DNA from 4 places in the Aeromonas encheleia genome. Region 1 is predicted to be linked to each of the others. Evidence: predicted binding sites of a transcription regulator. Region 1 holds the regulator's gene; each other region holds the start of a gene.
What was found. Region 1 encodes sigma-54, which starts transcription at its own class of promoters, with help from an activator protein. Its sites were predicted from a motif close to TGGCACNGTTTTNGCTT; they were not measured.

Region 1 (5,298 bases):
CAGACCCCCTATCACCTGACCCATCACGAGATAGGCTATCTGGTGATCCACATCGGGGTCGGGCTGGAGCGTCACTACGACATCGGCTACAGCCGTCCACCCCAGGCGCTGCTGCTGTGCGACGCGGGCAATGCCACCTTCCGGGTGCTGGAGGCGCGCATCAAGCGGGAATACCCCCAGCTGCAGCTGAGCAGCCTGGAGTCGGTGCGGGACTACGAGAGCCTGCCACGGATAGCGCAGGACTTTGTCATCAGCACGGTCAAGGTGAGCGAGAAGAATGCCCCCGTGGTGCAGGTGGCGCCCTTCCCGACCCAGTACCAGCTGGAGCAGCTCGGCAAGCTGGTGCTGATCGATCGCACCCGCCCCTACCTGCTCGACAAGTACTTCGATGCCGAACACTTCATGGTGGTGGATGAACCGCTCAGCCAGGCCAGTCTGTTTGCCCGGATCTGCGATCGGCTGGAGCGGGAGGATCTGGTGGAGGAGGCGTTCAGGGGCTCCCTGCACGAGCGGGAGCGGATCGTCTCCACCATGCTGGGGGATGGCATAGCCCTGCCCCACTCCCTCGGCCTGCTGGCGCGCCGCACCCTGGTCTACACGGTACTGGCGCCTCAGGGCATCGAGTGGGGCAATGGCGAGACCGCCACCCTCATCTTCGCGCTGGCCATCGCCAAGGCCGACTATGAGGAAGCGATGGGACTCTACGATCTGTTCCTGGCGCTGATGAACGAAAAAGCCAGCAAGAATCTGCTGGCTTGTCGGGATTTCGCCAGCTTCAAGGCGCTGGCACGCACCGGATCATGACGGGAGAGGAGGCGAGCCTCACTCCTCGTTGAAGCCCGAGGTGAACAGCGCCACCACGGCGGCCAGGGCCTCTTCTTCTTCCGGCCCCTCCACCTGCACCTCAACCTGCTTGCCTTGGGCGGAGTCCAGCATCAGCAGGCCGATCACGCTGTCCGCATCGGCCTCGACGCCGTCCTCGTTGCGCAGCAGCACATGGGCATCGAAACCCTGCACCAGCTCGAACAGCATCATGGCAGGTCTGGCGTGCATTCCCAGCTTGTTTTTGACTTCTACCGAGGCGGAAACAGTCATCTGAGCGTCCTATTGATCTGTCAGGCTTGGGTTGAGCGCTTGTCGAGGGTGCGGTGGCGGATCTGCACGTTCTTGCCGAGCAGGCGGAACGCGCTGGCCAGCCGCTCGGCGATGAACACGGATCTGTGCTGACCGCCGGTACAGCCGATGCCGACCGTCACATAGCTGCGATTGTTGCGCTCAAGGTGCGGCAACCAGGTCCCCAGCATGTTCTCGATCTGCTGGATGAACAGCATCACGTCCGGCTGGCCGGACAGGTAGTTGGCCACGGGCTCATCCTGACCGGTGAAGGGCTTGAGCTCGGGGATCCAGTGCGGATTGGGCAGGAAGCGGGCATCAAACACGAAGTCGGCATCCTTGGGGATACCGTACTTGAAGCCGAACGACTCGAACACCAGCACCAGCTCGTTCTCTTTCTTGCCGAGCACCCGGGTCTTGATGAGCTCGCTGAGGTCATGGATGCTGAGACTTGTGGTGTCGATGCGCAGATCGGCGGTGGAGGAGAGCGGCGCCAGCAGGTGGGTCTCCTCACGGATCGCCTCATCCAGCGACAGCTTGTTGCGAGACAGGGGGTGCAGCCGGCGGCTCTCGCCGTAGCGCTTGAGCAGGGTATTGTTGTCGGCATCGAAGAAGAAGCTGGAAAACTCCACCCGCCCCTCGTTGCGCACCTGGGCCAGCAAGTTTTCCAGCCGGTCGGGCTGAGTGGGCAGGTTGCGCACGTCTATGCTGACCGCCAGCTTGTCATACTGGCTCTCGACCGAGACGATCAGCTGGGGCAGCAGATTGACCGGCAGGTTATCCACACAGTAATACCCCAGATCCTCCAGTACCCTCAGGGCCACCGTCTTACCGGAGCCCGAGCGACCGCTTACCACTATTAACTGCATCTTGTCCCCTCACGCCAACATGGCTGTATCATGCCCGGCATCAGGCCGAGGTCATGATCTGGTAGAGTTCTTCGTCGCTGGTCGCCTGGCGCAACTGGCGGCAGACGGCCTTGTCACCCAGCTTGGATGCCATCAGGGAAAGGGTCTTGAGGTGCTGCTTGCACTCGCTTTCCGGCACCAGCAAGGCAAAGAGCAGGTCAACCGGTTGGTTGTCGATAGAATCGAATGGGATGGGTTCGGAGAAGGTCATCAGCACGGCGGTCGGGACGAACGCATCGTCGATCCGGCCGTGAGGAATGGCAATACCGGCACCGATCCCGGTACTGCCCATTTTTTCCCGCGCCAGCAGACTCTCAAACAGCACCTGACGGGAGGCGCCCAGGCGCTCTGCGGCCAGTTCACTGATGATCTCGAGGGCGCGTTTCTTGCTGGTACAAGGGACCGCACTCTTGGTGCAGTCCCGACTCAGTATGTGTTCAAGTTGCATAGTTATTTTTGATTTAACTTATCTTTGTGCTTGATGATCTGCCGATCCAGTTTATCCAGCAGGGTATCAATCGCAGCATACATGTCGGCATGCTCCGAATTGGCGAACACCTCTCCCCCGCTGACGTGCAGCTTGGCTTCGGCAATCTGGTTCAGTTTTTCGACGCTCAACACCACATGCACGTTGTTGATATGTTCAAAGTGACGCTCGAGTTTGGCAAATTTGCTATTCACATAATCACGCAGAGCTTCGGTAATCTCGACATGGTGTCCGGTCAGGTTAATTTGCATAACGTCTTCCTTTTGTTTGCCTAAACCAGGCGCTTACGCTGATTGGATGGCGGGATCAACAAGGATTCACGGTACTTTGCGATCGTGCGTCTCGCCACCATAATACCCTGTTCGGCCAGCAAATCCGCGATCTTGCTATCACTAAGCGGTTTGGCAGGGTTCTCTGCCGTCACCAACTTTTTGATCAGGGCGCGAATTGCGGTCGATGAGCACTCTCCTCCTCCCTCCGTATTGACGTGACTGGAGAAAAAAAACTTCAGTTCAAAGATGCCACGGGGCGTGTGCATGTACTTCTGGGTCGTCACCCGTGAGATCGTCGACTCGTGCATCTCCACCGCCTCGGCGATGTCGTTGAGCACCATGGGCTTCATGGCCTCTTCACCGTACTCGAAGAAGCCCTGCTGCTGTTCGACGATGCAGCTGGCGACCTTGAGCAGGGTGTCGTTACGACTCTCCAGACTCTTGATGAACCACTTGGCTTCCTGCAGGTGAGAGCGGATGAACTGGGAGTCCTGACTGGTCTTGGCCTGTCTGGCCATGGCCGCGTAGGTCTCATTGACCCTAATGCGCGGCGCCGAATCCGGATTCAGTTCCACCACCCACTTGTAGCCCTTCTTGACCACGGACACATCCGGGATCACATATTGAGACTCGTTCTGGATGATGCCATTGCCTGGCCTTGGCTCCAGCTGCTGGATGAGATCCAGCACCTCCTTGAGGTCGCTCTCCTTGAGTTTGGTCTTGCGCGCCAGGGTCCGGTAATCGCGGTTGCCGAGCAAGTCCATGTGCTCATTGATCACCTCCCTCGCCTCATTGAGCCAGGGCAGATCGGGCGCATACTGGCCGAGCTGGATCAGCAGACACTCCTGTACCGAACGGGCGGCAATGCCGATCGGATCGAAATGCTGCACCCGCTTGAGCACGGCTTCGACTTCATCCAGTTCGACTTCTACCTCATCGCTGCTGACTGCAGCCTGAATATCCTCGAGAGAAACGGTCAAATAGCCGGATTCGTCGATGGCGTCGATGATGGCGAGGGCAATGGCGGCATCCAGATCGCTGAAGGGGGTCAGTCGCATCTGCCACAGCAGATAGTCCTGCAGGCTCTCGGTGGTTTCCCCCTGGTAGACGCTGTCCTCCCCATCGTGGATAGGGCCGGCGCTCTGGGCCGTTCCGGCCGAATAGACATCGTCCCAGGTGGTATCCACCGGCAGCTCATCTGGCATCTTGTCCTGAGCCATGGCATCGCTGGAATCGAGTTGACTGGCGTCGACCGCCTCTTCCGGGTTGGTCTCCTGCGTCTCGCTCTCCTCTTGCTCCAGCAAGGGGTTGTTGTCGAGCGCTTGCTGAATTTCCTGCTGGAGTTCCAGCGTGGAGAGCTGGAGCAGACGAATCGCTTGTTGTAATTGTGGCGTCATGGTCAGGGACTGACCGAGACGCAACTGTAATGTCGGCTTCATCTACGTCGGGATATCCTTATGTTCAGCGAGGCAGCCACCTAACAAAAATGAGGGATGCCCCCTTACTATAGACTGAATTGATCGCCCAAATAGACGCGCTTGACCTGCTCATCGGCGAGGATATCGGCCGGAGCGCCCTCGGCAATCATCTTGCCATGGCTGACGATATAGGCTTTTTCACACACATCCAGCGTCTCTCGGACGTTGTGATCGGTGATCAGCACACCGAGGCCCCGCTCTTTCAGGTGCTGGATGATCTTCTTGATGTCTATGACGGAAATAGGATCAACACCTGCAAAGGGTTCATCCAGCAGGATGAATCTCGGCTCTGCCGCCAGGGCGCGGGCGATCTCGACCCGGCGCCGCTCCCCCCCCGACAGGCTCTGCCCCAGGCTGTCGCGGATGTGGGTGATGTTGAACTCTTCCAGCAGCTGCTCGACCTTGTCTTCCCGCTCTTCGCGGCTCAAGCCCTTGCGAGTCTGCATGACCCCCATCAGGTTGTCGAACACCGACAGACGGCGGAAGATCGAGGCCTCCTGCGGCAGATAGCCGATGCCGTTACGGGCTCGGATATGCATGGGCTGCAGGCTGATGTCCTGATCGTCGATGGTGATGAGGCCGGCGTCCCGCTGCACCAGACCCACGATCATGTAGAAGGAGGTGGTCTTGCCGGCACCATTGGGGCCGAGCAGCCCCACGATCTGGCCGGTGCCCACTTCCAGACTCACGTCGCTGACCACCATGCGGCGCTTGTAGCTCTTCTGCAGGCCGACTGCTTTTAACACTGCCATGGCTCGTTTCCTACTTCTTCTGATCGGCGGGCTTGTCGAAGTTTTCTACCTGCTCTGGCAGGAACACCGTCTTGACGCGCTGAGTGGGGCCCTTGCTCTCGGCGATCATCTTCTGCTTGACGATGTCGTAGCGGATGAGGTCGCCGGTGACCTGACTGTCTTCCTGTTTGAGCTGGCCGTTGCCGGTGATGGTGACCAACCGGTTCTTCAGCTCGTAGCGGATGCTGTTGCCGTGGGCATTGACCGGCTTGCCGTTGTCCAGGATCTGGAAGAAGGTGGCCGGGTTGC
Region 2 (5,298 bases), 1.1 Mb from region 1:
GCACCTATCTCTACACCTTCAACCTGCGCCGCCCCGAGCTGCAGGACGTGCGGGTGCGCCAGGCGCTCGCCATGACCATAGACCGCCACCTGCTGACCGAGAAGGTCAGCGGCCAGGGCGAGCAGCCCGCCTGGTCCCTGCTGCCCGGCATGCCGGGTTATGAGGCATTGAGGTCCGAGCTATCGCTGCAGGATCAGCCGACCCGGCTGGCCAGGGCGACCGCCCTGCTGACGGAGGCGGGCTACAACAGCGCCCATCCCCTCAAGCTGACGCTGACCTACAACACCTCGGAGAATCACAAGAAGCTGGCGCTGGCGGTGGCCTCCATGTGGAAGCCGCTGGGGGTGAGCGTCGAACTCAACAATATGGAGTGGAACGCCTATCAAGTGGCCAAAGACAGCGGCGACTTCATGCTGGCCCGCTCCTTCCTGTTTGGTGACTACGTGGAGCCTTCCTCCATGCTCAACAGCTTCCGCTGCCAGGATCCCCAGAACGAGAGCGGCTACTGCAACCCGGCCTTCGACGGCTTGTTGCAGCAGGCAGCGGACACCCTGGATGGCACAGTCCGGACCGGACTCTACCGCCAGGCCGAGCAGCTGCTGATGGACGAGATGCCCGCCATCCCTGTCTATCACTACAACCAGATGCGGCTGGTGGATCCCAGCCTGCGCGGCCTGCCGAGCCGCAACCTGAAGGGCGCCATCGCCACCAAGGATCTCTATTTCAGCCAGCCATGAGGAACGAGAGATGAAGATAGCCATTATCTCCGACATACACGGCAGCCTCAGCGCCCTGGAGCGGGTGCTGGCGCAGCTTGCCCCCTGGCAGCCGGATCACTACCTGCTGCTCGGGGATCTGCTCAACCACGGCCCGCGTAATCCGGTCCCCGAGGGCTATGATCCCGCCGCCGTGGCCGAGCGGCTCAATCTGTTGGCGCCTCAAATCATGGCGGTGCGGGGCAACTGTGATTCGGAGGTGGATCAGATGCTGTTGCACTTCCCCCTCACCGCGCCTTACAACCAGCTGCTGGTGGATGAGCGGCGCTGGTTCGTCAGCCACGGTCACCTCTACCGCCCCGGCGAGGTGCCCTTGCCGGCGGGCAGCCTGTTCATCAGCGGCCACACCCATGTTCCTGTGCTGCAGCGGGAAGGGGCGCTGGTGCTGATGAATCCGGGATCCATCTGTTTTCCGAGAGGGGCGCTGGCGGCGAGCTACGGCTGCTATGAGCAGGGCGTCATGCGCATTCATGCCTGCGCCGACGGTGCCGAGCTGATGCGACTGGTGCTGTGAAACGCTAAAACGGGTGAGAAGAGGGGGAGGGTATTACGCCTTGATGCCCTGGGAGCGGGTGCCGGAGCGGGTGTTGCCCTTGGCGTCATAGGTCAGGGAGTTTCTGTCCCTCAGCTTGCTGAGGAAGCTGGCCAATCGACGGTTGGAGACGATGCTGAGCTCCAGCAGCCGACCGTTGAGGTCATTCTGCTCCTGGCAGGCGTCCAGCTTGGTCTGCAATGAGTGCAACTGGGCGGGGAAGGCACTGAGCTGTTGCCGCAGATCGGGCAGCTCGGCCAGGCTCTTGTCCAGCGCTTCTATGGTGGCAAGCAGTTGCTGCTTGCGCTCGGCCAGGGCCGGCAAGGCCAGGGCCTGATGTTGTTTGAGCAGGTCAAACTCCTCCGCCAGCAGCGCTTGCATCTGGGAGAGGTACTCGTTTTGGGCGTGCAGCAGTGAAGGCAGGTCCATCATCCCAGACGCTTGTCCAGGTCGGCTTCAAAACTGAACATCTTCTTGGCCACGGCTTCGCTGTCGACCTTGTACTCCCCGCTGGCCACGGCCTTCTTCAGGCTCTCGATGCGGCTTTCGTTGCCGGTCGAGACGGTGTTGAGGGTTTTCTGCATCTGTTGCAATTGCTGCGCCTCGCTGGTCAAGGAGACAGAGTCGGTCTTGACGGTTGCCGCACGGTTGCCTTCGGCCGAAGTCGTGGATTTGGTCGCACCCTGGCTGGTCGCCGTATTCTGCAACCGGTTGTTTGCCAAGTTGTTGATATTGTTGATAGCCATACGGTTTACCTTCGTCTGCTTTGCTGTTCGCTTACCTGTTTATCGGTGACGGCGGTCAGAACTTTAGAAAAAAATTGCTGCATTAATACAACAATCAGAATGGGACCACCACAGTCCCAACGGCCGTGACCTTGCCCTGTACCGGTCTGCCTGAGCGAATGTTAACAAGCCTGATCATGTCTCCGAAGCTGCCATCTTGCAAGGCTCGGGCCATGGTTTTGATCTGCATGCTGCTGTTTTCCGCGCTCAGGGTGACCTGATCCCCCTTGCAGACCACGCAGACCTGGGTGAGCCGAATGGGCTGGCCCGGTTTGAGCTCACGCTTGCTGCGCACCCCGATGAGGGGGGCGGGGTCGCTGAGATAGTCACCGCGGATCAGGGTCTGATCCTGATAGGCCAGGGTCAGCATGGCTTCGCTCAGTATGTCCCCCTTGGCCACTGGGGCTGCGACCGTGACATAGGGTTTCTGGATGCTGACCCGCACCGGCAGGTAGAGATCCCAGGGCGCGGCGCCCTCGCACTTGAGATAGACGGTGGTGTTGCGGCGGATCTCCATCCTGGCGGGGAGGGAGATGGTCAGGCCATCCTCGCAGCGGTTGAGGGGGAGCCGCTCATCGATAGAGGCGGCCTGTACCTCGGCCTGGGCATCGAGGGGGACCTCCAGCTGGTCGAGTACGAACGCCTGTGCCTGCTCTTGCAGATATTGAGTGACCTCGGACGCCATGGCGTGAGAGAGGCTGCAAAACGGCAGTAAGATGAGGAAAAGTCTACTAATCATTTTCGTGTGCCGGCCGATAGGTTGTTCACGTATACCACCGTATTTAACTATGCTTGCTGCGTTTGTCGCAGGATCCGGTTGTCGAGACGGCGATGGTCTGACGCAAGCCAACACGCATGCATGATTAGTGCCAAGCGTTTTTTAGGGAGTGTTTATGGCGAGTATTCTTGACTCGGTCAACCAACGGACCCAGCTGGTGGGACAAAACAGACTGGAGCTGTTGCTGTTTCGTCTCAACGGACGTCAAAGATTTGGCATCAACGTCTTCAAGGTGCGCGAGGTGCTGCAATGCCCGCCCTTGACCATTATGCCCAAGCTGAACTCCAGTGTGCGGGGGGTGGCCCACATCCGTGGCCAGACCATCTCGGTGATCGATCTCAGCATGGCGATGGGCAAGCGCCCGATCCAGGATCTGAGCAAGTGCTTCATCATCATCTCCGAGTACAACCGCTCCATTCAGGGCTTCCTGGTGCACTCGGTCGAACGCATCATCAACATGAACTGGGAGTCCATCCTGCCGCCCCCCAAGGGCGCCGGTCGCATCAACTACATGACCGCGGTCACCGAGGTGGATGGCGAACTGGTGGAGATCCTGGACGTGGAGCGGATCCTCAACGAGATCTCGCCGGTCTCGACCGAGGTGAGTGCCGAGCTGGTGGAAGCCAGCGTGGAGCGCAATCCTCACGGGCGCCCGGTGCTGGTGGCCGATGACTCCTCGGTGGCGCGCAAGCAGGTACAGCGGGCACTCGAGGCGATCGGGGTGCAGTGCGTGCTGGCCAAGGATGGGCGCGAGGCCCTCAACATGCTGCTGGAGATGGTCAAGCTTGGGCCCATCAAGGATCAGATTGCGCTGGTGATCTCCGACATCGAGATGCCCGAGATGGACGGCTATACCTTCACCGCCGAGATCCGTAACAATCCCAATCTCAAGGACTTGCATGTTATCCTGCACACCTCTCTGAGTGGGGTGTTCAATCAGGCCATGGTGCAGAAGGTCGGAGCGAACGATTTCATTGCCAAATTCCAGCCGGATGAATTGGCCAAGGCCGTACAAGGCGCTCTCTAATAAAGAAGAACTAACTGCATGAAGACACTGTCGGACGACTTATACAAACAATTCAGCCATTTTCTGGCGCTGCAGAGCGGCATAGTGCTGGGTGACAACAAACAGTATCTGGTCAAGAGCCGTCTGTCGCCCTTGATGGCTCGGTTTGGTATCGAGAGTCTGTCTGAACTGGTGACGCGGGCGATGAATGTGCGTGAGCGGGACCTGAAGATGGCCGTGGTCGATGCCATGACCACCAATGAAACCCTGTGGTTTCGTGACTCCTATCCGTTCCAGCTGCTGAGTGACAAGATCTTCCCCGAATTGGGCAAGAGCGGCCGCCCGATCAAGATCTGGTCCGCCGCCTCCTCCTCGGGGCAGGAGCCTTACTCCATCGCCATGATAGCGCTGGAGCAGCAAGTCAAACGGCCGGGCACCTTGCCGGGCGGGGTGCAGATAGTGGGGACCGACATCTCCAGCACCATGCTCAACCAGTGCAAGGAGGGGGTCTATGACAGCCTGGCCCTGGCGCGGGGGCTCTCGCCCGAGCGCAAGAAGCTGTTCTTCGAGCCGCACGGCGACAACAAGATGCGGATCTCGGAGCGTGTCAGAAAATTGACCAGTTTCCGGCCGCTGAACCTGCTGGAGAGCTACAGCCTGCTCGGCAAGTTCGACATCATCTTCTGCCGCAACGTGCTCATCTACTTTGCCCCCGAGGTAAAGTCCAAGATCCTCAACCAGTTCGCCGCCAGCCTCAATCCTGGCGGCTACCTGATGCTGGGGGCCTCGGAGTCCCTGGCCGGCCTCACCGACAAGTTCGAGATGGTCCGCTGCAACCCCGGCATCGTCTACAAAGTCAAATAATCCCCCTCTAGTCCCTCTTTGGCACACCTCTTGCTAAACATTCGTCAAGCAGGAGGTGTGCTATGGCAATTTCATTCGACAAGGCATTTGGTGTTCATCAATACACGCTGAGCGTTCGCGCCAAGCGTGCGGAGGTGCTATCCAGCAACATTGCCAACGCGGACACCCCAGGCTTCAAGGCCAGGGACATCAACTTCTCCCAGGCGTTGCAGGATGCCCAGAGCCAGCAAGGGTTCGGGCTGGCCACCACCAGCGAGAAGCATTTCGCCCTGCAGATGGATGCCCCGGGGGCGACCCAGTACCGCAACCCGCTGCAACCCGATACCGGTGACGGCAATACCGTGGACGTGCAGCAGGAGCGCAGCGAATTCCTGCGCAACAGCCTCGAGTACCAGGCCTCCCTCGAATTTATGAACAGCAAGATAAGCGGCCTGCTCAAGGCGTTGAAAGGAGATCAGTGATGAGTTTGTTCAAGGTCTTTGACATTGCAGGCTCAGCCATGAGCGCGCAATCCGTCCGCCTCAACACGGTCGCCAGCAACATGGCCAACGCCGACA
Region 3 (5,298 bases), 190 kb from region 1:
AGTTTCTTACGGATACGGACAGCCTTTGGAGTAACTTCAACCAACTCATCGTTGTCGATGAACTCGAGAGCCTGTTCCAGGGTCATGCGGATCGGCGGAGTCAGCACCTGGGCTTCGTCGGTACCGGAGGCACGCATGTTGGTCAGCTGTTTGCCCTTCAGGCAGTTAACAGTCAGATCGTTGGAGCGGGAGTGGATCCCGATCACCTGGCCTTCGTACACCTCGGTAGCATGACCGATGAACAGACGACCGCGGTCTTGCAGACCGAACAGGGCGAAAGTCAGGGCCTTACCGGTGGCGTTGGAGATCAGCACGCCGTTCTGACGCTCACCGATGCTGCCACCCTTGTGCGGACCGTAATGGTCGAAGCTGTGATACAGCAGACCAGTACCGGAAGTCATGGTCAGGAACTCGGTCTGGAAACCGATCAAGCCACGGCTCGGGATCATGAAGTCAAGACGGACGCGGCCCTTGCCATCCGGAGTCATGTTGGTCATCTCACCCTTACGCAGGCCGAGTTGCTCCATGACTGAACCCTGGTTCGCCTCTTCCACATCGACAGTGACTGTCTCATACGGTTCGTGAAGCACGCCATCGATGGTGCGCAGGATAACTTCTGGACGGGATACCGCCAGTTCGTAGCCTTCGCGACGCATGTTTTCGATCAGGATGGACAGGTGCAGTTCACCACGACCGGATACACGGAACTTGTCCTGGTCATCAGTGTCTTCCACACGCAGGGCCACGTTGTGAACCAGCTCCTGGTCCAGACGCTCACGGATGTTGCGCGAGGTAACGAACTTGCCTTCTTTACCGGCAAACGGTGAGGTGTTGACCTGGAAGGTCATGTTCACGGTCGGCTCATCAACGGACAGAGCCGGCAAGGCTTCAACTGCGTTGTTATCACAGATGGTGTCGGAGATTTTCAACTCGCCCAGACCGGTGATGGCGATGATGTCGCCCGCTTGCGCGCTTGCCACTTCAGTACGAGCCAGGCCCAAGTAACCCAGTACCTGACCAACCTTGCCAGTGCGAGTCTTGCCATCAGCACCGACAACGGTGACCTGCTGGTTGCTCTTGACGCGACCACGGCTGATGCGGCCGATACCGATAACACCCACATAGGAGTTGTAATCGATCTGGGAGATCTGCATCTGGAAGCCGCCATCAGGATCGGCATTCGGTGCTTTCACGTTATCAACGATGGCCTGGAACAGCGGCTCCATGCTGTCGGACTCAACGTTCTGATCCATGGAAGCCCAGCCGTTCAGAGCAGAGGCGTAGACAACTTTGAAATCCAGCTGGTCATCGGTGGCACCCAGGTTGTCAAACAGGTCAAAAACCTGATCCATAACCCAATCAGGACGGGCGCCCGGACGGTCAACCTTGTTGATGACCACGATCGGCTTCAGACCCTTAGCGAAGGCTTTCTGGGTCACGAAACGGGTTTGCGGCATCGGGCCGTCAACGGCGTCGACCAGCAGCAGCACGGAGTCAACCATAGACAGAACCCGCTCAACCTCACCACCGAAGTCAGCGTGACCCGGGGTATCGACGATGTTGATACGGTAGTCATTCCAGCGGATCGCAGTGTTCTTGGCGAGAATGGTAATACCACGTTCCTTTTCCAGGTCGTTGGAATCCATCAGACGCTCTTGACCATCAGTGGTACGGTCCAGGGTTCCAGACTGCTGCAGCAGCTTATCAACCAGGGTAGTTTTGCCGTGGTCTACGTGCGCAATAATCGCAATATTGCGTAAATTCTCTAACATTCTCGCCTCAATCACCGGGTAAAATTGGGCGCTAATTGTACTCTCGCCTTTGTGATCTGCCTAGCAGAATTGCAGTGCATTCACGCACAACAGGGGATCAGGATCATAGACCCCATGCTGAAAGCCTGCTTAGATGGGGGCTGATCGTGCTGGCGCACCACGATGGTGCACCAAAACGATCCAAGGTTGCACCACTTTGAAGCGCGACCCTGCACGAGAGCGGGTATCCCGACAGCCTGAAACGGTGCAAATGCCCTGAAATCAAGCTGTCACAAACTTGGCACGATACTGGCTTATGTGAATGTGACGACGCATTCACCCAAAGAGTTTTAACACCGGAGGTTACTTAGCATGTCAGCCCAGAACGTTTTGGCCCTGATCCAGGAACACGAAGTCAAGTTTGTTGACCTGCGCTTTACCGACACCAAGGGTAAAGAGCAGCACGTATCCATCCCTTCCCACCAGGTCAACGAAGAGTTCTTCGAAGACGGCAAGATGTTCGATGGCTCCTCCATCGGCGGCTGGAAGGGCATCAACGAGTCTGACATGGTGCTGATGCCGGATGCGGCCTCCGCCAAGCTGGATCCGTTCACCGAAGAGACCACGCTGAACATCGTCTGTGACGTGCTGGAACCGGCCACCATGCAAGGTTATGACCGCGACCCGCGCTCCATCTCCAAGCGTGCTGAAGACTTCCTGAAAGCCAGCGGCATCGCTGACACCGTGCTGTTCGGGCCGGAGCCGGAATTCTTCATGTTCGACAACATCACCTTCTCCAACACCATGGGCCACAGCTTCGTGAAGATCGAATCCGAAGAAGCTGCCTGGAACTCGGGTACCGAGTACGAGCACGGCAACAAGGGTCACCGTCCCTTCGTCAAGGGTGGTTACTTCCCGGTTGCACCGGTTGACTCCTCCCAGGACATCCGCGCCGCCATGTGTCTGGTGCTGGAAGAGATGGGTCAGGTTGTCGAGGCGCACCACCACGAGGTGGCTACCGCCGGTCAGAACGAGATCGCCACTCGCTTCAACACCCTCACCCTGAAGGCCGATGAAGTACAGGTTCTGAAGTACGTGATCCACAACGTGGCCCACGCCTACAACAAGACCGTCACCTTCATGCCGAAACCCATGTTCGGTGACAACGGCTCCGGCATGCACTGCCACCAGTCCCTGGCCAAGAACGGCGTCAACCTGTTCGCCGGCGACCTGTACGGCGGTCTGTCCGAGATGGCGCTGCACTACATCGGCGGCATCATCAAGCACGCCAAGGCCATCAACGCCTTCGCCAACCCGACCACCAACTCCTACAAGCGTCTGGTTCCGGGTTACGAAGCGCCGGTCATGCTGGCTTACTCTGCCCGTAACCGTTCCGCCTCCATCCGTATCCCTGTGGTGCCGAGCCCGAAAGCCCGCCGCATCGAGGTGCGCTTCCCGGATCCGGCTGCCAACCCGTACCTGGCCTTCGCAGCCCAGCTGATGGCCGGTCTGGACGGTATCATCAACAAGATCCATCCGGGCGATGCCATGGACAAGAACTTGTATGACCTGCCGCCGGAAGAAGCCGCAGAAGTGCCGACCGTTGCCGGCTCCCTGGACGAAGCCCTGGCCGCACTGGACACCGACCGCGAGTTCCTGACCCGTGGTGGCGTGTTCAGCGATGACTTCATCAACTCCTACCTGGAGCTGAAGCAGCACGATGTGGATCGCGTACGCATGACTCCGCACCCGCTGGAGTTCGAGCTGTACTACTCCGTCTAAGCCGACGTGCTTGTTTTATCGTGAAAAAAACCCGCCAGATGGCGGGTTTTTTGTCTGATCGGTCGAGTCACAGCGCCATGGATCCGGCCATCAGCCCGGCACCCATGTCATCCCATCGGCTTATCTTATCCCCATGGGTCCGACAATCGGTCTGAGCGTTTTTTCTCTGATAGGATTAAACAGGACACCGTCAAGGAGAGATGGATGAAAAATTTACACCCGATATGGATGCTGGGCCTGTTGCTGCTGATGCCCTGCGCCGCGCAGGCCGCCACAGTCTATTCCTGGGTCGATGCCAATGGCGTGACCCACTACACCGATGCCCCTCCCCCCGGCAAACGGGCCAAGGAGCTGGATCTGCGGGTCTCCCCCCTCATCGGCACGGCCCCCCACTCGGTTCAGGTCGACAACTTCAATAGCCTGACCGGTGTCGATGCCAAGAAGGCGCAGGAAGCCAGCCCACTGGCGATCACGCTGCTCTCCCCCGAACCGGGCAGCACCCTGCGTGACAACACCGGCAACGTGGTGTTTCAGGCCGAGGTCAGCCCCCATGCCCCGGTACAATACGATGTCCGCCTCACCCTGAACGGCAAGGCGGCCCCCCTCGTTCATAACAGCCTGGCCATCCGGGTCGAAAACCTCGATCGCGGTGCCCACGAGGCACGGCTCGAGCTGCTCGCCAAAGACGGTACGATCCTTGCTAAATCTAAACCAGCCACCTTTTACCTGCACAGAACGACGGTAGATCCAGCTCCCAAACCCACCCCCAAGGCCGATTAGGGGTGATGTGATGCACCGATGCGGGTAAACTCAATGCACCATATCGGTGCATCATTAGTGTGCAGCACCGTTTTAGGGAGAAACCTGTGCCAACCCGCTCGGATCATGCCAAGACCCTCTTGGACAACCTGTTGACCGCCGTCATCCTGATGGATGAACGGCTCTGCATTCAATTCGTCAACCCGGCGGCCGAACAACTGCTCTCCCTCAGCGAGCGGCGACTGATCGGGATCGAACTGCCCCACCTGCTGGAGCACATCTCCCTCGATCTGCAACGGTTCAAGCAGTGCCTCATTTCGGGGCAGGGCTTCACCGACAGCGAAGTCACCCTGGTGGTGGAAGGGGAACCCAGGCTGGTCGAGATCAGCGTGAGCCCCATGGCCGACCACGAGCAGCGGCTGATGGTGGTGGAACTGCGCAAGATCGATCAGCAGAAGAAGATCAGCCAGGAGCTGCAGCAACATGCCCAGCAACAAGCGGCCAAGGAGTTGGTGCGCGGCCTGGCCCACGAGATCAAGAACCCGCTGGGTGGCCTGCGCGGCGCGGCCCAGCTGCTGCAAAAGGAGCTACCGGATCCGGCCCTGCGCGAATACACCGGCATCATCATAGAGCAGGCCGATCGGCTGCGGGTGCTGGTCGATCGCCTGCTCGGCCCCCAGCGCCCCGGCCGGCACCAGATGCACAATGTGCACTCTGTGCTGGAGCAGGTGCGCCGCCTGGTGGATCTGGAACTGCCGCCCCAGATCCGCATCGAGCGGGACTACGACCCCAGCATTCCGGAGTTCGAGATGGAGCCGGATCAGATGCAGCAGGCCTTCCTCAACATGGTGCGCAATGCCGCCGAGGCGCTGGGGGAGCAGGCCGGCTTCATCCGCATCAAGACCCGTACCGCCTTTCAGGTCACCATCCACGGCCAGCGCTACCGGCTGGCGGCCGAGATCAAGATCATCGACAACGGCCCCGGCATCCCGGATGCCATCCGCGA
Region 4 (5,298 bases), 1.7 Mb from region 1:
AGCAGGGCCGCCAGGGTGTCGGCATAGTATTCGTTCTGCTCCTTGGGCGGCGCAGGGCGTGTCATCTGCTTGCCCGCAGACGAGATATTGACGCTCTCATCGTTCAACTGACGGCGAACCGGCGCATCTTTGGGTCCGGGCACCTGGGACTGATAATCGACAGCGGCGACTATCTCCACCCCACCGGTGACCTTCTTGTTGGACATGATGACAGCATCCGGCCCGAGTGTCTCCTTGACCTCGGCCAGGGCCGTGCGCATGTCTTTGGCAAAAAACCGCTTAATCTTCACCCGTCATCTCCGCTAACTAGCCCTGTCCTACCGCACTGACGATGCGGATTTGCTTGTCATCAGGCACTTCCTGATAAGACAGAACGCGTAATCCAGGAATGGCATTCTTGACAAATTTCGCCAGGGTATTGCGCAATATCCCCGATGTCAGAAGCACGGCCGGCTGGCCTTCCAGTTCTTGTCGTTGAGTGGCTTCCACCAGCGAGCGCTGCATCCGCTCCGCCAGTCCCGGTTCGATACCGGCGCCATCTCCCCCACCTGCTTGCAAGGATTGATGCAATATACGTTCCAATTCTGGCGCCAGGGTGATCACCGGCAGCTCGGGATCGGGACCCGCGATCTCCTGCACTATCAAGCGGCGCAGGGCGATGCGGCAGGCGGCCGTCAGCACTTCCGGATCCGGACTGCGCGGCGCATATTCCACGAGGGTCTGCAGAATAGTGCGCATATCGCGAATTGGCACGCCCTCATTGAGCAGATTTTGCAATACCTTGACCAGGTTGCCCATGCTGATCACCTCGGGTACCAGCCCCTCCACCAGCTTGCTCTGATGCTTCCCTATCATGTCCAGCAGCTGCTGCACCTCGTCGTGACCGAGCAGCAGGGCGGCATGGTTGGAGAGGATCTGGCTCAGGTGGGTGGCCACCACGGTGGCGGCATCCACCACGGTGTAACCCAGGGTCTGGGCGTGGGAGACCTGATCCTTGGCGACCCACACCGCCTCCAGCCCGAATGCGGGATCCTGGGTCGCGATGCCCTGGACCTGGCCGAACACCTGGCCCGGATTGATGGCCATCTCCTTGTCGTGGTAGACGGTGGCCTCGCCGGTGCTGACCCCCATGAGAGTGATGCGGTACTGGTTAGGCGCGAGATCCAGGTTGTCGCGAATGTGCACGGCCGGCACCAGGAAGCCGAGCTCCTGGGAGAGCTTCTTGCGCACCCCCTTGATCCGATTGAGCAGCTCGCCGCCCTGGCTCTTGTCCACCAGCGGGATGAGCTGATAACCCACCTCCAGCCCTATGATGTCCACCGGCATCACATCGTCCCAGCTGAGATCTTTCTGTTCGTGAGGCTGATCCGAGCTCTGGGGCATCAGCTCGCCCTTGGCCACCTTGGCGGCGCGCTGTTTCTCACGGCGCAGCAGCCACCAGGCTCCGACCGCCGCGATGGCCCCCAGGCTCAGGAACGCCAGGTGCGGCATGCCGGGCACGCTGCCCATCATCAGCAGGATGCCGGCGGAGATCACCAGCGCCTTGGGATTCTCGAACAGCTGGCCGAGCACCGCCGTGCCCATGTCCTGATCGGTATTCTGGCGGGTCACTATGATGGCGGCGGCGATGGAGAGCAGCAGGGAGGGGATCTGGGCCACCAGGCCATCACCGATGGCGAGCAGGGTGTAGATCTGGGCCGCCTCACCGAAGCTGAGCTGGTGCTGCATCATGCCGATGATGAAGCCACCAATGATGTTGATGAAGAGGATCATGATGCCGGCGATGGCATCCCCCTTGACGAATTTGGAGGCACCGTCCATGGAGCCGTAGAAGTCGGCTTCCTGGGTCACGTCCTGGCGCCGCTTCTTGGCCTCTTCCTGATTGATGAGACCGGCGTTCAGGTCCGCATCGATGGCCATCTGCTTGCCGGGCATGGCGTCCAGGGTGAAGCGGGCGCTCACCTCGGAGATCCGGCCCGCCCCCTTGGTGACCACCACGAAGTTGATGATCACCAGGATCATGAAGACGATGATACCGACCGCATAGTTGCCACCGATCACCACGTTGCCGAAGGCCTCGATCACATGGCCGGCCGCCGCGCTGCCGTTATGGCCTTCCAGCAGCACGACCCGGGTCGAGGCGACGTTCAGCGCGAGGCGCAGCAGGGTGGCGATCAGCAGCACGGTCGGGAAGGCCGCAAACTCCAGCGGCCGGCGGGTATAGACGGCCACCAGCAGCACTACGATGGAGAGGGCGATGTTGAAGGAGAACAGGATATCCAGCATCAGCGGCGGGATGGGCAGCACCACCATGCCGAGGGAGGCGAGCACCAGCAGCGGGGTCCCGACCCCCTTGCTGAGCAACCACCTGTACTCTGTTAAACGGCCCAATGCTGCCTTGAATTCCATCGTTATGCTCAACTATCAACTGCCAGTGCCTAGCTAAAGCAAACATCAAGCCAACAATTCAATGCATTGATACATAAGGTTTTTATTTTTAAGCTGTCAGAAGTCCGGCGGAGGGTATTCAGACAACCCTGGTCGGGATTGAAGAGAACGGGGTCAACCACGGCAACAGGTTCCGGGTCGATCGAGATGGACCCGCGCTTGAACCAGGCAGGCAAAGCCAGCTTGAGACAGGTTCAGCCGCTATCGACAAGCCGATGCGCCCGAGGGAGCCGGGGCGTTATTTGCGGTACTCAGGCGGAATGGGCAGATCCTTGGCGACCGGGGTTGGACGCCGACCACGGCCACGGCGGAACTTCTTGAGCCGATAGACATAGGCCAGTGTTTGAACCAGGGCGGCAAAGCCAGCTTGAGACAGATTCAGCCGCTATCGACAAGCCGATGCGCCCGAGGAGCCGGGGCGTTATTTGCGGTACTCAGGCGGAATGGGCAGATCCTTGGCGACCGGGGTTGGAATCCGACCACGGCCACGGCGGAACTTCTTGAGCCGATAGACATAGGCCAGTGTTTGAACCAGGGCGGCAAAGCCAGTTTGAAACAGGGTCAATCAATATCGACAAGCCGATGCGCCCAAGGTGCCGGGGGCGTTATTTGCGGTACTCAGGCGGGATGGGCAGATCCTTGGCGACCGGGGTCGGACGCCGGCCACGGCCACGGCGGAACTTCTTGAGTTGATAGACATAGGCCAGCACCTGGGCCACGGCGGCGAACAGCCCCTCCGGGATCTCGTGACCGATCTCGGTGGAGTGATAGATGGCACGGGTGAGCGCCGGGGACGGCATGATGGGGATCTCGTATTCCCGCGCTATCTCCCGGATCTTCATCGCCACCTCGTCGACCCCCTTGGCCAGCACCTTGGGGGCGGCCCCGGGTTTGCCCGTGTCGTATTTCAGCGCCACCGAGTAGTGGCTCGGGTTGGTGATGATCACGTCCGCCTTGGGCACATCCCCCATCATGCGACGCATCGCCATCTCCATCTGCAGGCGGCGGATCCGCCCCTTGACCTCGGGCTTGCCCTCGCTGTCCTTGAACTCGTCCTTGATCTCCTGCTTGGTCATCTTGAGCTGACGATTGTGGTTCCAGGTCTGGAAGGGCACATCGATGGCGACGATGGGAATGAGGGAGCAGCAGAGGATGATCAGCATCCACAGCAGCAGGTCCAGCGCGTCTATGATGCCACCGGGAAAGCCCTCGAGGGAGAGGTTGAGCAGGTGGTTGAACTGACTCGACAGCATCCACCAGGCGAACAGGCTGATGAACACCACCTTGGCGATGGACTTGATGAGCTCCACCAGCGACTGCACCCCGAACATCCTCTTCAAACCACTCAAGGGGCTCAGCTTGCTCCATTTGGGCAGCATGGCCTCGGAGGAAAAATTCATTCCTCCCAGCAGGGTGTTGCCGACGAAGGCGGCGATGGTCACCAGCAGGAACAGCAGGCCGAGGGGCTGGATAAGCTCGGCCAGCAGGGTGGGCACCATGGCCCCCATGGCGTTGGGATCGAAGGCCTGATCCCGCTCCAGGGTAAAGCCCATGGTGAGCACCTTGACCATGGCACCGGCCAGGCTCTCCTTGAGCATCAGCAAGCCAAACACGGTCGCCAGCAGCACGCTGGCGGTTCCCAGCTCCTTGGAACGTGCAATCTGCCCTTTTTCCCGGGCCTGTTGCAGTCGTTTGCCCGTGGGTTGTTCGGTACGTTCCTGATCGGTATCAGCCATTCTGGCCACCGAAACACTGGGTGTTGATCAGTTCGCAGCTGGTCTCCTGCACCCGCTCCCAGATGGCGTCGAAGTGGCCCATGAAGCCGCCAATGGTGAGCCAGAGGATGAACAGACCCGACATCATGCTGACCGCGAAGCCGATGCTGAAGATGTTGAGCTGGGGCGCGGCCCGGGTCATGACCCCGAACGCGAAGTTGATGAGCAGCAGGGCGATGATGGCCGACAACGCCATCACCAGCGAGGCCTGATACATGACGCCGAGGAAGCTGACCAGGCTGCGGATGGCGGGCAGGGTCAGGCCGCTGTCCGAGACCGGCAGGGTCTCGAAGCTCAGCACCACCATCCGCAGCATCAGCAGATGGCCATCCACCGCCAGAAACACCAGGGTCGCCAGCATCAGGTAGAACTGCCCCACCACGGGGGCAGACTGGCCATTCATGGGATCCACCAGGGTGGCAAAGCCCAGGCTGGTCTGCATGGCGATGATCTGGCCCGCCATCACGAAGCTCTCCAGCAGGAACTGGGTCATGAGACCCAGTGCGATGCCGATGAGCATCTGCTGCCCCAGCACCAGAAAGCTGCCGACGGAGAACAGCTCTATCTTGGGCATGGGTGGCAACAGGGGGGCGATGATGAGGGTGATGGCCAGCGCCAGGCCGATGCGGATGTGCGCCGGCGCCAGCCGGCTGCCAAACACCGCCATCACCATCAGCAGGCTGCTCACCCGTGCCAGCGGCCAGAGGATGGACGCCAGCCACTCCATGATGAGCGCGGTGGTATAGGTCATGCCGCCACCCGAATGATCAATCCATCACCTCGGGGGAGCCCTGATATACCGCCATCAGCAGGACGTCAGACGATGATGCTTGCGCCAACATGGTATGGATCATCCCACCACCTCGGGTATCTGGCTCACCATCAGCATGAAGAAGTCCATCAGGCTCTGCAGGCCCCAGTGGGCCCCGGCGCCCAGGGCGAACAGGGTCACGATGAGACGGGGCAGGAAGCTCAGGGTCTGCTCGTTGATGGAGGTCGCGGCCTGGAAGATGGCGACGATCAGCCCCACCATCAGGCTGGGCAGGATCACGGCGCACACCATGATGGTCACCAG

Region 2: the regulator sigma-54 is predicted to act here: its motif matches at 2,949-2,965, upstream of flgA (flagellar basal body P-ring formation chaperone FlgA).
Region 3: the regulator sigma-54 is predicted to act here: its motif matches at 2,051-2,067, upstream of glnA (glutamate--ammonia ligase).
Region 4: the regulator sigma-54 is predicted to act here: its motif matches at 2,446-2,462, upstream of flhA (flagellar biosynthesis protein FlhA).

Annotation. Positions count from the first base shown of each region.
Region 1 is NZ_LR134376.1:4,140,339-4,145,636, forward strand. Features, by position in the region: gene EL255_RS19250 (BglG family transcription antiterminator) at 1-804, shown strand, start outside; gene npr (PTS phosphocarrier protein NPr) at 823-1,095, opposite strand; gene rapZ (RNase adapter RapZ) at 1,116-1,982, opposite strand; gene ptsN (PTS IIA-like nitrogen regulatory protein PtsN) at 2,023-2,469, opposite strand; gene hpf (ribosome hibernation promoting factor) at 2,472-2,759, opposite strand; gene EL255_RS19275 (RNA polymerase factor sigma-54) at 2,780-4,219, opposite strand; gene lptB (LPS export ABC transporter ATP-binding protein) at 4,285-5,010, opposite strand; gene lptA (lipopolysaccharide transport periplasmic protein LptA) at 5,021-5,298, opposite strand, start outside.
Region 2 is NZ_LR134376.1:2,993,723-2,999,020, reverse strand. Features, by position in the region: gene EL255_RS13885 (peptide ABC transporter substrate-binding protein) at 1-737, shown strand, start outside; gene yfcE (phosphodiesterase) at 748-1,290, shown strand; gene EL255_RS13875 (flagella synthesis protein FlgN) at 1,324-1,740, opposite strand; gene flgM (flagellar biosynthesis anti-sigma factor FlgM) at 1,737-2,054, opposite strand; gene flgA (flagellar basal body P-ring formation chaperone FlgA) at 2,149-2,754, opposite strand; gene EL255_RS13860 (chemotaxis protein CheV) at 2,987-3,898, shown strand; gene EL255_RS13855 (CheR family methyltransferase) at 3,917-4,741, shown strand; gene flgB (flagellar basal body rod protein FlgB) at 4,804-5,202, shown strand; gene flgC (flagellar basal body rod protein FlgC) at 5,202-5,298, shown strand, end outside.
Region 3 is NZ_LR134376.1:4,331,701-4,336,998, forward strand. Features, by position in the region: gene typA (translational GTPase TypA) at 1-1,772, opposite strand, end outside; gene glnA (glutamate--ammonia ligase) at 2,124-3,533, shown strand; gene EL255_RS20255 (DUF4124 domain-containing protein) at 3,738-4,313, shown strand; gene glnL (nitrogen regulation protein NR(II)) at 4,400-5,298, shown strand, end outside.
Region 4 is NZ_LR134376.1:1,292,319-1,297,616, reverse strand. Features, by position in the region: gene flhF (flagellar biosynthesis GTPase FlhF) at 1-290, opposite strand, end outside; gene flhA (flagellar biosynthesis protein FlhA) at 307-2,409, opposite strand; partial or broken gene EL255_RS21510 (flagellar biosynthesis protein FlhB) at 2,687-2,809, opposite strand; gene EL255_RS06185 (hypothetical protein) at 2,870-3,013, opposite strand; gene flhB (flagellar biosynthesis protein FlhB) at 3,054-4,184, opposite strand; gene fliR (flagellar biosynthetic protein FliR) at 4,177-4,974, opposite strand; gene fliQ (flagellar biosynthesis protein FliQ) at 5,074-5,298, opposite strand, start outside.